2 regions of the Peribacillus sp. NPDC097895 genome follow, and region 2 is predicted to be linked to the other one. Evidence: riboswitches for the same ligand, from Rfam matches in the RefSeq annotation. Region 2 holds a riboswitch; the other holds the start of a gene.
The links. Region 2 has a riboswitch for cyclic di-AMP ahead of ACQKMH_RS15320 (APC family permease). Riboswitches for the same ligand answer to the same signal wherever they lie in the genome.
Positions count from the first base shown of each region.

Region 1: another riboswitch for cyclic di-AMP. It lies ahead of ACQKMH_RS27330 (cation:dicarboxylate symporter family transporter); the one in region 2 lies ahead of ACQKMH_RS15320 (APC family permease).

Region 1 is NZ_JBNNSH010000013.1:24,258-32,053, reverse strand. It holds gene ACQKMH_RS27355 (efflux RND transporter permease subunit) at 1-520, opposite strand, end outside; gene ACQKMH_RS27350 (TetR/AcrR family transcriptional regulator) at 710-1,588, shown strand; gene ACQKMH_RS27345 (diacylglycerol/lipid kinase family protein) at 1,748-2,641, shown strand; gene ACQKMH_RS27340 (hypothetical protein) at 2,766-3,428, shown strand; gene ACQKMH_RS27335 (efflux RND transporter periplasmic adaptor subunit) at 3,443-4,705, shown strand; cyclic di-AMP (ydaO/yuaA leader) riboswitch at 4,905-5,053, shown strand; gene ACQKMH_RS27330 (cation:dicarboxylate symporter family transporter) at 5,225-6,484, shown strand; gene ACQKMH_RS27325 (class I SAM-dependent methyltransferase) at 6,543-7,286, opposite strand; gene ACQKMH_RS27320 (hypothetical protein) at 7,496-7,796, shown strand, end outside.
Region 2 is NZ_JBNNSH010000002.1:809,684-817,479, forward strand. It holds gene ACQKMH_RS15315 (helix-turn-helix domain-containing protein) at 1-175, opposite strand, end outside; gene ACQKMH_RS15320 (APC family permease) at 533-2,359, opposite strand; cyclic di-AMP (ydaO/yuaA leader) riboswitch at 2,497-2,641, opposite strand; gene ACQKMH_RS15325 (GtrA family protein) at 2,970-3,425, opposite strand; gene ACQKMH_RS15330 (glycosyltransferase family 2 protein) at 3,385-4,407, opposite strand; gene ACQKMH_RS15335 (DUF6044 family protein) at 4,423-6,087, opposite strand; gene ACQKMH_RS15340 (bacitracin ABC transporter ATP-binding protein) at 6,705-6,848, shown strand; gene ACQKMH_RS15345 (cytochrome P450) at 7,274-7,796, shown strand, end outside.

The DNA of each region.
Region 1 (7,796 bases), on a different contig from region 2:
AAACGGATGTTACACCGTCAATCCCTTCAAGTTTAGGTACTAATACCTCTTCGACGTTTTTTGTCAGGGCAGGCAAATCAGAATCCTTATCTGTTACACTGAGTGCGACAACTGGAAAAGCGTTTAATTCCAATTTAGATACGCTTGGGTCATCCACTCCCTCAGGCAGTTCTAATTTCTCTAATGCTTCTTTCACTTCTTTTACAGCGTCGTCCATATCCGTATCATAATTATATTGTAATTGGACGGAAGAAACATTGGCCATGGAAGACGAACTGACTAATTCGACTCCTGATAAATTTGTTACTTTCTGTTCAATCTGTTCTGTGAGTTTATCTGCTACTTCTTCAGGTGCAGCTCCAGGGTATACGGTGGAAATGCTTATTAAAGGAGTTGAGATATTGGGAATGGTTTCTTGCTTCATGTTTAAACCGGAATATAAACCCGCTGCAACGATGATGATTGTAAGCAGCCAGATTGCCAGTTTATTTTTCAAAGAAAATTTAATTATAGAATTCAAACTATTACCCTCCATACTTATATTGTGACTAGTCGGTCATAGATTCAAATATATAGTATAAGTATTATGAATGCAATAGATAATAACTGTTAGTTTTATCGTTGTGATTTCAAGGGTTTTGGGATACAATGTGGATGATATGACTGAGTGGTCATAAGTGGATAATATTTATGGGATAGGATGGATTTGATGAATGAAAAACATAAAATGATTATAGATAAATCTGTGGAACTTTTCGCGGAGAAAGGCTATCATGCTACTTCCGTTCAGGAAATTGCTGAAAAGTGCGGGATAGCAAAGGGATCTTTTTATAATTACTTTAAATCGAAGGAAGAGTTGCTCGTCTCTATTTTTAAAAATTTTTATGAGGCGTTGACGGACTCTTTGCTCGATCTGGAACTTGATGCTTCTTTATCAAGTAAAGACAAGTTTTTAAGGCAAATCACTGTTCATATTGAGCATATGACAGGGAATACCAATTTCATTCAAATGCTGTTGCAGGAACAAATGGTTCATATCAGCAAAGAATTGGATAGGTTTTTACATTATATGCATGAAGAGGGCCTGATTTGGTGCAAGCGTAAAATCATTGAGTTATACCCAGATCTCTCGGCTGAGCTTTTGCCTGATAGCACGATCATATTAGATTCCCTTTTCAAGGGATATATCGGAATGTTAATCAGAAAAAAAGATGCCTACGAAGTGGAATTGTTACCTAACTTCATCTTGAACCGGATGGATTCGATCATCGCAAGCCTGCAAAACAAGGAAGATCCATTATTGAAGCAATTTCCATTACCAAAATGCTCTTTGCAGGAATTGAGCCCTAAAGAGGAAATCCATTCGATCATCAGCAGGATGTTGGAAGTGGAAACGCGTAAAGAAGAGGGAATGGAAATAAGTAAAAATACAGAAGCTTTAAAGGCGATTCAAGAAGAATTTTCTAAAGTTAAACCAAGTTCGATTATCCTGGAAAGTCTTTTGTTGTTTTTGGAAAAAAATGAAAAACGAAGTCCCCTTTGTTCAAAGCTTATCTTAACGATGAAGGATTATTTAATGAATTTATGAAGGTTTTACAGAAAGGGGCGTAAAGCCTCTTTTTTATGTGGATACTGTGTGGAATTTCAATTCTGAATTTTCGCATATAAGATTGAGTTTCAAAAGGTAGGCTTTAGGAAAAGGTAATTATAAAGAAGAAATTCTTGATTTGAATATGGGGGCTACGTCATGAGATGGAAAAAAGGAATGCTGATTTACAATAAAAAAGCCGGGAACGATAAACTCGAAAGAAATCTCGAGCAGTGTCTTCCGATTATAGCTCCTCATATTGATGAGTTCCTTATTTTGCAAACGAAGGAAAAAGGCGATGCAAGTCGATTTTGCTCGGAATATGGGGAAGACATGGATGTTGTTTTTGTATTGGGAGGAGATGGAACCGTTCATGAGTGTGTAAATGGTCTTTCATCACTTGGAAAGAGGCCTCTGTTTGGGGTTTTGCCTGGAGGGACGTGTAATGACTTCTCCAGGACATTAAAGATTCCTCAAAATATTCGTCAAGCCTCGGAAGCACTTGTAAATGGCAAAGTTCGTTCAATTGACATAGGGCAGGCCGATGATGCTTATTTTTCGAATTTTTGGGGTGTTGGACTTATTTCTGACGCATCAAGCAATATTGATGAGCAGGAAAAAAATAAGTTCGGAAAGATCGGATATTTATTAAGTGCGGTTAGGACGATTGGAGATAATAACCCGTTTCCCTTTAAGCTCCAATATGATGGAAATATGATTGAAGGGGAAGCAATCATGATTTTGGTCTTGAATGGGTGTTATATTGGTACTAATTTATTGCCATTTCCCATGGTAAGCCCTGATGATGGGCTGTTTGGCATTGCCATCTTGGAAAAAGCAAACCTTAGTGCATTTTTTGAAATAATGGCTATGAAACGTTTGTGGACTGAAAAACTGAGTCCGGAGTCAGGGGTGACTTATTTACAGGCGGGTACTCTGATCATTGAAACCAAGATGCCGCTTGATGTGGATATGGATGGAGAGATCTATAGCCAAACGCCTACCCGGATTAAAATCCTTAGTCATCATTTATCGGTATTAACGCCGAATTAGAGAAGAGAGTATTAAATTAAGTGATATGTGTTTTTTTTGTTTCATTCATTCCTTATTTCTGCATTTGCTTCCAAAATAAGATAAAATATAGAATGATATATCATTTTTTGCAGGAGGAACACATATGGTGTACCAGGTCAGATTGTTAAAGGGCATTTTAGAGCCCCATAGGAGTCGTTACCAGCTGCAAAATGCAGAAGCGGTCACGCGGCTTGGATGGAAACTACTATTATTATATTTTCTTAGTGTTATAGTTTTTGCAATTGGAGGATATTTCGGCATTGGCTCTGAGTCATTTTCCAAAGAAATCACAAAGATGACTGCTGATGAATTTGAAGCGGGAAAGTTGCTGATAGTGTGCGGAAATATTATAGCGGGTCTCTTTTATCCTTCCATATATATATTTTTTTCTTCTCTATTCTTTTGGATTGTTACGGATATCCCATACATAAAATTAGTAATCGTTCAAATGATCATTTTCGGTTTGCAATTATTGGAGAAAATATTGTTGCTTCCTCTATTTGTATTAATGGATATCGGAAACGATGCTAACCCTTTTTCATTGGGTGTCATCAGTCAGTATTTTCTAAGAAGTGATTACTTTATTCATTTTTTCAGCGAAATCACCATTTTTCAATTTCTTATTATTGTCCTGCAATATTTCTATTTAAAGGAATTTACAGAACGGAATAAATATTTGGTCCTATCAATGACTTTTCTATTCTATTTGGCCACGTGGTTTGTTAAAGCCTTTTTAGCATATATCCAAGTGGGCGTATTTGTATAAGGCGGGTGAAAAGAATGAAGGCGAAATGGAAAATAGCGGCAGTATCTTTTGCTTCGATTGCATTAATAACCGTTAACTTATACCTTATTGAAAAGAAAGAAAGCAAAGTGGAACGAACTGTTTTCGTGGAAAACTGGACTAAAGTAAAAAAAGATACAATTAGGGATACTATTCAAACAAAAGGGGTAGTTAAACCTGTAGAAGAGTTTGATATCTATTTCGATGCCAAGAAAAACGACTTCAAAAAATTTCTTGTAAAAGAGGGAGATGAGGTAGCGGCTGGCTCTCCGTTATTCGAGTATACGACAGCCGAACTGGATGCGCTTAAAGCGAATTTAGAAGCGGAGAAAACAGCTGCTGAAGGAGAGATTGCAGGAATTGACGAATACATTGGGAAGTTGAGGACTTATCAAGGAACCCTGACCAGCAATCCTGATAAGGCGGTCATCGATGACTCGGTAGAAAAGACCTTGAATATTGATGTAACCACTAGCTCTACAGATCTTATCAAAAGTAACATTGAGCAAGAAATGTACAAGCAAGAACTAGAAAAAAGCAGCTTGAATGAAAAAGTGAAAATGTATGATGCTCAATTAAGCTCAATCGAGGAGCAGACCAGCGCGGTTGAGACGGCGAGTGAAGCAGATGGTGTGGTTAAAAACATCAATAAAAACCTGAATAATCCCATTATATCCATTGTTTCAACAAATATGGCAATTGAAGGGGATTTCTCTGAAGAAGAGATGAAAAAGGCTGAAGTGGGCATGACTATAAAAGCAAGCTCCCCTGATTTAAAAAAGTCATTGAATGGAACAATAGGTCGTATACATTCTTATCCTGCAGAAGAGCCATCATTAAAAAAAGGTAGCAGATTTCCATTTCAAGCCATGATCGAACCGGAGGGTGAAGAAACGGAACCTTTGTTGGTTGGATCAAAGGTCAACCTTGCAGTAATAACCAATGAGAAAGCGGGTGTACCCTCCATTCCTGAAGAAGCAGTCCATCCAAAAAAACAGCCGCATGTCTATAAATTGACTAAAAAAGGCTTTGTGGATAAGCACTACATTACAAAAGGACTTAAAGCAGAAGGAAAGCAAGAAATCATAAAGGGGCCGGCAGTTGGTGAAATCATCCTAATAGAACCAAACGGGGTAGTGAAAAACCATTCTCATTTTATTACTCCCATTCAATTAGAAAAAGTGAAAACTAAAACTTATAAAAAATTCACCAATAGGGAAAAAGTAAGGTATCTGTTACTTGGCATTTTGGAAAAATAGCTTTTTTTCATCAAATGAGGGGATGTCAAATTCGTTATAAATTATATATCCATATAATTTTAAATGAATAAAATCGGGAAGTGTAATTACAGGTATAATAGTCGTTAATACAGAATTTTCAGACATATTTAAAGATTATTTCTATAGGGGGCGAGAATAAATATTTACAGAATCACATTTTTAGTATAATATTTTATTATAAGTTAACTCGCTTAATCTTATTCCAAGAACGGGGGACCCAATTTTGTGGATTCATATCCGCTAGGGGTGAATTCAGAAATGAAAGGGCTTTTTGTGTTTCCAATCCTAACCCGACAGCTAACCTCGTCAGCGTCTTCAAGGGAACATGTGTGAATATTCACGCCAATAAGAAATCGACACATGAAGTGTCTTTTTTTTCGGCGTAAAGACAGAGTTTTTCAAAAAAGAAAAATTACTTTCTTTCTATTATGATCTTGTTTCCCTTACCGAGACAAAATGTTTTTGCATCAAAGACTTTATGGAAGGTGAGGAAAGTATATGAAGAAATTCAAATTAAGTTTAGCAAGCCAAATTTTCATTGGTTTAATTCTAGGGATTATCGTTGGTGCCATTTTTTATGGTAACGAGACGGCTCAAAACTTTTTACAGCCATTCGGAGACATTTTCCTACGAATGATTAAAATGATTGTTGTGCCAATCATTGTATCTAGCCTTATCGTTGCAGTTGCGGGTGTAGGTGATTTGAAAGCTGTAGGTAAACTAGGAGCTAAATCACTATCATACTTTGTAGTGGTAACTATGATTGCGATTGCTGTTGGTCTGATTTCCGCGAATATCATCCAGCCGGGTGCTGGGGTGAATATGAATAAGCTGGAACAAACGGATATTTCCACGTATGTTGATACAGCAGAAACTAAGCAGCATGAATCTTTTGTAGATACACTCGTTCACATTGTACCGTCTAATCCAGTTCAAGCTATGGTACAAGGTGATATGCTAGCGATTATTTTCTTCTCCGTGTTGTTTGGACTTAGTATTGCGGCTATCGGTGAAAAAGGTAAACCAGTATTTCGTTTCTTCCAAGGTACAGCAGAAGGAATGTTCTACTTAACTAATATGGTCATGAAATTTGCTCCTATCGGGGTATTTGCACTAATCGGTGTGACCATCTCCAAGTTCGGTTTGGAATCTTTAATCCCGTTAGGAAAGTTAGCGCTTTCTGTATACGGAACAATGATTTTCTTTGTAATTGTCATTCTGGGTCTTATTGCAAAATTTGTAGGATTCAATATCTTTACGTTGATTAAGCTTCTTAAAGAGGAATTGATTCTTGCGTTCTCTACAGCAAGTTCAGAAGCGGTTCTTCCGAAACTTATGGAAAAAATGGAGAAAGCGGGATGTCCGAAACATATTGCTACATTCGTTATTCCGACTGGATACTCCTTTAACCTTGATGGCTCTACATTATATCAAGCGTTAGCAGCTATTTTCATCGCTCAAATGTACGGAATTGATTTAAGTGCTTATGAGCAAATCACGTTAATGCTAGTATTAATGATTACATCCAAAGGGATTGCGGGTGTACCTGGTGTATCCTTCGTAGTTCTTTTAGCGACATTGGGAACTGTCGGTATTCCTATTGAAGGTCTAGCATTTATTGCCGGTATTGACCGTATTCTTGATATGGGACGTACAGTAGTAAACGTTATCGGTAATTCACTTGCAGCAATCGTTATCTCTAAATGGGAAGGTCAATTCAACCCTCCTTCCAAAAAAGAACTAGAACAAGTTTCTTGATCGAAAATCCAGAGTGATATCCTCACTCTGGATTTTTTTGATTTTGAAAAATGTATGTTTATTTTCGAACAATCCAAAAGCGGCAATCCGATGAGAAATTGATGACATCATCGCTTTCATGGAATAATTCACTCCGGTAAAAGCTCTCGATGACTGTAAATCCTGCTTCTTCAAGACAATTAAGTACTTCAAGTTGATTTGGGATATGAAGATAAGTATCATTTTGAAGTGTCTGTCCAGGTGTGAAAATATCCCCGAATTCATAAAGCCTCTCATCTTGTTTACCTTCACACCAAATAATTTCCTCTTGCTCCCAGAAGTTCAGGTAATTTTCATTTTTATCACGGTCGTGTGTTGTGAAAATGAAGATGCCTTCGGGTTTTAAAATACGGTTGATTTCTTTTAAAGCTAAAGTACGGTTTTTTCGTTTGGGTATTTGCATTAAACCATTAAAGGCGAAAATTGCTTTATCGAAAGATGAGTTGTTGAAAGGGAGGTTGGCTGCATCGCCAAGGATAAATGGTATATCCAGGTTAACTTCGTGCGATATTTTTTCAGCTTCAGAAAGCATGGCAGGAGTTAAATCCAATCCGGTTATTTTTTGAAATCCTTTTTTATACAGTGCGAAGGTGGTTCTTCCTGTTCCACATCCGATATCAAGGATCTTATCATCCGGATAAAAATATTTTTCGAATGCATATTTTTCCGATTGCCAAAGCCCTATCTTTTTAGTTGCTTGAGCATAAAGGGAAGCGGCTTCATGAAAAGAATTAATGATAAAACCTTTTTCAATTTTATCCATCGTCAATTCCTCCAAACCTTTATTTTTACTATAATATGGATATTGGGGATTGTCGAGCTTGTTCCTGATCTTATAAGGTGGGTATAGAGTTAGGTTTTCCATTTATTTACATGATGCGGGATAAATATTCTGGGTTATATATCTTACTTGAAATCCAAAAAGTTTGATAAAATAACATTATTGATTGAAAGCTCGGAGGGGAACAGGTTATGAAGAATGATAGCAATGATATTTTATATATGCATATGCAGGCTTCCGAACGGTTTGTCCTTTTTAATGGACTAAATTTTCGCGAATTTGCCTATTCACTGCCATATACCTTGGATTCCATCTTATTATTGAAACATCAATTCGATGGTGGGGAATACAATTTGAATGTTCTGCTTGAGAGCGCTTCATCTGAGGCTATCGCTAAGCTGGTTAAAGAAAATGTCCGGGCATATGGAGATTTCTGTTGGATTGATTTTGAAGAAGCGGAAGGGCTGGATGAATTGGATGGAAAGGAATTAT
Region 2 (7,796 bases):
CTGGAATAACGGACATTGGATCCATTAAATCTTGATTAATTTTAAATTGATAGAATAATGTAGTTGAATGGTCTGAATTTCTTTGTTTATATTCTATATAGTAATCCGTAAGTGTCTCGAATTCCGGTTGAAATGGAAAATAATCAAAGTTTTTGAAACTCTGAATGATGCTCAACGATCATCACGCTCCTATTATATTACATGATCAGACCAGCCCCTATGAGGGACAAAACTGAAATTCTTAATTCGGAAAACTTACCTATTTTCTTTTTGCGGATTTGCCTCATCTAATTGATTGCACGTGTCAACGGTTGAATGGTCATCTATATACTTCACATTTCAGGAACTTTATCATTATTTCAATGCCTGGCATTTCCAGCATGAGCGTGTTGTTTTTATGTTTTCGACAAGCATTTCCAAAACCCTTTTAAGTGATAAAATTTATTACATATACTGCCTTGAACTGTGGTGAACATGAAAAGAAGCAAACCGTGTGAAGGTTCGCTTCTTTTCATTTAGAGAATAATGGAGATTACTTTTTCAAATGATATGGTACTGTCGTAATAACTACATTCCTTCTGTAAAGCAAGTAGGCACGGATCAGTAAACTGGATTGGTTATGAAGAATATTGTGCCAGCCTTTCTTCGGAATGAATTGCGGAATGATGACAGTAACTTTATAGTTAGATTCCCTTGCTTTATGTTCAACTGTATCAACAAATTTCGTTAATGGCTGAATGATACTCCTGTAATAAGAGTTCAGTGTGACGAGTCTAACATCTGGTTGCCACTTATTCCACTTTTCTTCGAATTTTTTTTCATCCTCTCTTTCGAAAGCAACATAAACGGCAATAACCTGATGTGCTGAAAGGGATTTAGCATAATTTAAGGAGTTTTCAACCACATGAGTTATACCAGCCACAGGTACAATAATGATATTCCCTTCTATTGGTAAGATAGGCTCACATGTTGTAATCCTAAGTTGGTCACTAACTGCTTCATAATGCTTTCTAATACGATGAAAAATAATAATGATGATAGGCAAGAAAATCAATACAGGCCAAACCTGATTGAATTTAGTTAAAAAGAATATCATCGTGACGATAAAACTAATAAAGGCACCAATTGAATTAATGGTTAATTTCGTCTTCCATCCTTTTGGCTTTTCACGTATCCATTTAACAATCATCCCGGTCTGGGACAACGTAAATGGAATAAATACTCCCACCGCATAAAGTGGAATAAGATTTTCAGTATGTCCTCCAAATGCGATTATCAAGATGATTGATGCAAGCCCCAGAATGATAATTCCATTGGAATATCCCAATCGGTCTCCTCTAATCGTGAACGCCCTTGGTATGAATTTATCCTTCGCAAGATTTACCGCAAGCAAAGGGAAAGCAGAATAGCCAGTGTTGGCAGCAAGGATTAATATCAATGCAGTCGTACCTTGAATAAAGAAATACATGAAATTCCGTCCAAAAATCTCTTCAGCAATCTGCGAGACGACCGTTACCTCTGCGCTAGGAACAATGCTTAAATAATAGGCTAAGAATACAATTCCTGAAAATAATACAGCTAGTAAGGAACCCATCGCAATTAAGGTTTTAGCCGCATTATTAGGAGCCGGATCTTTAAAGTTCGGAATCGCATTGGAGATGGCTTCAACACCCGTCAATGCCGAACTGCCTGATGCAAAAGCTCTTAGCAGTATAAATAAACTGATGCCCGCTACTGGTGTTCCGATCGACGTATGCAATTCAGGATTCACTTGGCCCGTCAAGATTTTGTATAATCCTACACCAATCAGAATGAATAACGCTAAAACGAATAGGTACACCGGATAGGCCAAAACAGAGGCCGACTCGGTTACTCCTCTTAGGTTTAGGATGGTAAGCAGAATGACAAAAATGATAGCGATGATCACATTATGGGAATGCAGGCTAGGAAAAGCAGATGTGATGGCATCAGTGCCGGCAGAAACACTTACCGCCACAGTCAATATATAATCGACCAACAAAGATCCACCAGCTATCAACCCTGGGTTGACACCTAGATTGTTTTTTGAAACGACATAGGCTCCTCCACCATGGGGATAAGCAAAAATAATTTGCCTATAAGACAAAATCAAAGCAGTTAACAGGATCAATACTCCAATGGCAATCGGGATGGAATACCAGAATGCTGTTACACCGATTGTGATCAGCACGATCAATATTTGTTCCGGACCATATGCCACCGAAGACAAAGCATCGGAAGATAGTATCGCCAAAGCTTTTGTTTTATTCAGTTTTTGATCACCAAGTGCATTTGATTTTAAGGGCCTGCCTATCAAAAACCTCTTTAAAGAAGATAACATTAAGAACTCACCGCCATATTTAATAAATTATAAGTTTATGTTGCCCAGCTCTGTGAAAAAAAAAAGAAAATAAAAATGCCTGCAATCCATAATTAAATAGACCTGCAGACATCATTTTTTTGTCTCACAAGCTCCACCTTCCTTCTCATTAAACGCTTACGAGGTTAGCTGTCGGATTCGGACCTTTGAGTAGCCCTACCTTATAAAGGATTCACCCCTTGAATTGTAAAACAATCCTAATAACGGTTCCCCCGTGCCAAAAGACTTCAGCGATTTAGAAATATGAAACTGTTGATTATCATACTCCCGTGTATTGGAAAAGTAAATGAAAATTTTGCACATAAATACAATAATTTATTGATAGTGATGTCATGTTGATACCGCATACTTCATAAGTGACCCAAACACATGATTTGAAGGAAGGAAAGTGATGAATACCTGGCTAAAAAAGAAAGCGGAATATTATTTGTTGAATTTTCAGAAATTGTGATTGGAGAGATTATTAAACAATCTGGTTGTCCTAAAAAGAAAAAATGACCAGCCTCACAGAATTCGTCAAGGTAAACCTGAACACCTCTCAATTCAATCAACTAACTCACCTTTCGATTTGCTAATTCCTTCCTTCTTGAATTGGTTTCAACATATTTTTTTTAAAAACAAAGTATTTCTGACCCATATAGTTAAGTCCTGTATAAAGGACTGTTCCAATCAGTACAGCCACATTTTGTTGTATGGACAAACGAACAGACCCTTCCATAGATTCTGCGATGGCTTGACCTAACGAATACGCGGCTGAATAACAAATAAGGATGACACAAAAGAAACGGGCAGCCCCTCTACGCCAATCTATATTGCTTCTAAAGGTAAAATTCCTGTTTAACAGAAAACTCGTTACAGCTCCCGTACCATTGCCGAAAAAGGTCGAGACCCAATAAGATAAACCAAAAACATTCATTAAAAAAAGCATGATGGACAGTCCAACCGCTGTATTGACTATTCCAACAAGTAAAAATCGGATAAAAGAATTAGTGCGTTCCAGAAAGTTTTTCCAAACTGGTTCGTTCATTGTCTAGTTGCTCCCGTTTTTTTAAATCAAGCGGATTAAATAGATCCAAATCCACAATATATTTAGGCCGACGTTTGGACTCATTATAGATTTTACCGATATATTCCCCAATCAAGCCAACAGCAATCAACTGTAGTCCACCGATCAACCATATAGAGGTAATTAATGAGGTCCAGCCAGTTTCTGTTTGCCCATAAAACTTTAACCATAAAAAGTATGACCCAAAAAGTAAGCTTACGAAAAAGGACAGACATCCAAGCCATAATACAAGCCGGATCGGTGTAACAGAAAAGGAAGTAATCCCATCCAGTGCAAATGCAACCATCTTCTTCAATGGATACTTCGTTTCACCAGCCAATCTTTCTTTTCGATCATAATAAACAGAGGCCGTCTCAAACCCAATGAGTGGAACGATTCCACGTAAAAAAAGATTCGTTTCTTCAAATCGTTCCAACTCTACAATTGCCCTTTTGCTCATTAGTCGGAAATCAGCATGGTTATAGACAAGCTTAACCCCCATCTTGTTCATCATTTTATAAAACGCTGTCGCTGAAGTACGTTTAAAAAATGAATCAAGCTCCCTCTTTCGGCGGACACCGTATACAATTTCACATCCTTCAGTGAATTTCCGAATGAATTCAGGGATGACAAGAATATCATCCTGCAAATCTGCATCGATGGAAATCACACAATCCGAAGCTTCCTTTGCTGTAAACAACCCTGCCAGGAGTGCATTTTGATGACCTACATTCTGGGAAAGTTTTAGACCGCGGACAAGCTCATTGTTTATAGTTTCCTTGTAAATGATTTTCCACGTTTGATCCTTACTTCCATCGTCAACCAACAAAATCTTACTTTGAACGGAAACAACGTTTTCTTCGACCAAATTCATCAACAAACTACAAAGCTGGGAAATCGTATCTGGCAAAACACTTTCTTCGTTATAACAAGGTACAACAATCGTTAATATTGGTGAATTCACAATACCCCCCCCTTTTCACATGACTTTATATAAATAGATTTTCCATAAGGTGTCTTTCTTTGTGAAGATCATATCTAGTACCAATTCGTTTTCCTTCGCGTTTTTAATAGGTAATGCAGAAAATATATACTTGCCTCCCATCCCTCTAAACGCATCCACATTCAGCTCTAAATTTTCCAGCTCTCTTTTCGAGCCTTTTTTGAACATATAATGCTTCCCGAGCTCATCGGTAAATAGGTAACAGCGCCCTCCCCATTCATCAAAGTAGATTCTAATGTTTTTATTCTTAGCCAATTCATTTTCAATTATTTGACGAAATTGATGTTTGTATGAAAGCGGATAGAAATTGTTATAGCTATCGAGCGTGTAAAATCCATTAAATTGAGCGATCGCAGGATGAAGACCTATGCTTGCAACCCGATAGTCTTCCTGTGGAAGGCTAATATGCTCTTTTATTTCCTGAAAAAGGCTCTCGGCATAGAACTCTTTAAAAGATGGCTTTTTATTGTGAGTGATTTCTTCATTGAAACCCATTAATATCATAATTTGTACGGCTAGGAAGATAGAAAGGGTTTTCTTAGCATAATCGCTGTGTTCCCAGATGATTTTTAACGCGAGGGCAAAACCTAAGTAAATGACCATCGGCCTTAAAAAGTGAAATCTTGCAAAATTAAAGGTATCCAAGGTGTGAAACCTTTCTGTTAAAGGAAGCCATCCTTTATAAAACCAAAATGCATACCATGCGGAAAGTATAAAATTCAAGCCAAACAAAAAAACAAATATCTTTTCCTGCCTCCACAGTTTTTTGATCAAAATAATATAAAGAGCAAAGACTGTAAGCGGTAAGATGATGAGCGCATGTACAGTCATGACATGCGTATGTCCAAGAACAAAATTTTTGAACGTAAGCTTGATGACCCACTCGAGCGGAAGCCTTGCGTGAAAATACTCATCTCTGCTATTTGGCTCGGAATCAACAATAAATGAAGCGACCAAACGATACTCCACAAGACCAAAAATGAAAGTCATATATACGATTGAAAGAAGAAATCTTACATTCCACCCTTTTCTCCTGATCACATCCGTTATCCAAAGAAAGCCCATTGCAACAAGAAAAAAGAAGAAGCCAAGCACGATGCTTGAATAAAGCGGTAAAAGGGTAAGGACCAAATAATTCTTCCACGAATGGTCCTTGCTGCGGATATTCAAAAAAGCCCAAAGCGCCAGCGGCATCCCAAGAGTACTTAGCATTCCCGATGGCCAAAATGGGGTAAGGGCAAAGGCTAGGGATGTGCCAACCCTAATCCACGCTAATTGGCTCCCCTTAACCAAATGTTTCTTTAATAAGATATGCATACCAAGGAAAGCAATAAATCTTGTTAATGCCTGGCTTATTGTGTATGCAATCATGGGCGGAAAAAGGGCATACAGCCATACGATAATGCTGAACTCACTGCCAAAGGCATTTCGGGGCAACCCATTCATGATTTGTGGAATTTTGGCGTCTATTGCTCCGAATAACTCACCACTTTCTGAAAGTACTTTATACCAAGCAAGATTGGAATCCAAATTATCATGTACACGAATATGTGCATTTTCTCCAAGGGTAATTAAGGGAGAAAGATATAAAATAATGACAAGAAGAGCAAAAAGAATTAGTTTTCGCTCTTGATTTTCAATTGGCAATATATACACCTCTTGATGGATTCAAGTATCCATAATATTTGCTTTAATGGTAAATCTATTCTTTTCAAGGGATTTATTTTCAACTGAAATAGAGCAACAAATGACCACAACAAAATAGCCGACCCTTCAATATAACGAAGCGGTACATTCCGGGATTACAGATATTAATATCCTCTACTTACTAAAAAGTGATGGGATTATTTTCTTACCTTCATTCCACTTTTATTCACTTTCTATCCTATAAGAAAGATTTCCACTTAAACCCATCTCCTATGAATATCAAATACATCATTCCTTCATTGCTCCCACAAATAACAATACCTGGCACCATCGCTTAGGATTTTGCCCCATTAGGGTATTTTCTCTCACACCAAGCTTTGCTCAATCTAACATTTTTTTGTCAAAACGGGCCCAATAAGGAATGAATTCCCCTTTTCATTTATATCGCATTCCTCCCAAAGAACACTTATAAGGCTAGCCATTGGATTTTATCCTACCTGAAGATTTGCACACAAAAGGAATAATTTATTGTAAGTGCGGTTATGTTGATAACGTATACGTCCTATAGTGACGCACACAAATGGTATCCAGAAAGGATTGCAGATAATCACATGCCCAAAAATGCGAATAATCCGATAATATCCGATGAATTTTTAGATCAAGTGGTTAAAGAAATCAATCAACAATTTGGTGGACCTATTAATGAAAAAAATGATTGTTTCCAACATGGGGAAAATGAAGAACGAAGAAGTTGAATGCGTCCCTTGTCTTCAACAGGACGTTCCCTCTTCTCAGAAAACTGATTCAACCTCTTAGCCAATTGTCTTTCATAATCATCATCTCAAAAAAACTCTGGTGTTTTTATCCAGGGTCCAGACTGTAGGCAAACTCCATGAATATCGAGTTTGTCTACAGTTTTTTTATAGCTTTTACAAAAAAACGTTAATTGGAACGTAGGGAACTCGCTTTCCGCGGGCGGTCCGCCCTCGTCTTGCGCCTGCGGGGTCTCCCGTAGATTTGATGTCGCAGATGATCTGCTTCTTCCACATAAGATATTTATCGGTTTCCTTCCATAAGAAATATTTCACCTTTCTTTAACGACTTGTCCAAACCGATTTAGCTTATCCGCATAGAATAATTACATGTAATACTAATCCTTTTACAGAAAGGGGGGGCAATATTGAACGATACTGATGATGTGTTACGCGATTCTCCAAAAGTTCCAAAGGGAAGGCTTATTTCTGGACATACAAAGGAGTTTCAAACAGATCCACTTGGCTTTCTTTCCCGATTAGCAAAGGAATATGGGGAGATAGCTAAATTTCGATTTGGACCACTTCAAGATGTTTACCTTGTTTCAAATCCTGATTTAATAAAACAAATACTCGTAACAAAACAAAATTGCTTCGTTAAATCAAAGGACTTCAATGCATTAAAACCACTTCTCGGTGAAGGTTTACTTACAAGTGAAAAAGATTTTCATATGCGTCAGAGAAGGCTTATTCAACCATCTTTCAAAAAGTCTCATATTAGCCATTACGCCCAGGATATGATTGATACTACAATGGATTATATTTCAACTTGGGAACAAAATAATGAACGGATCATTACGAAGGATATGATGAGCATCACTCTCGGGATCATCAGCAAGACCATGTTCAGCATGGAATTCAAGGATGGCTATGAAATTGTTGGGAAATCGA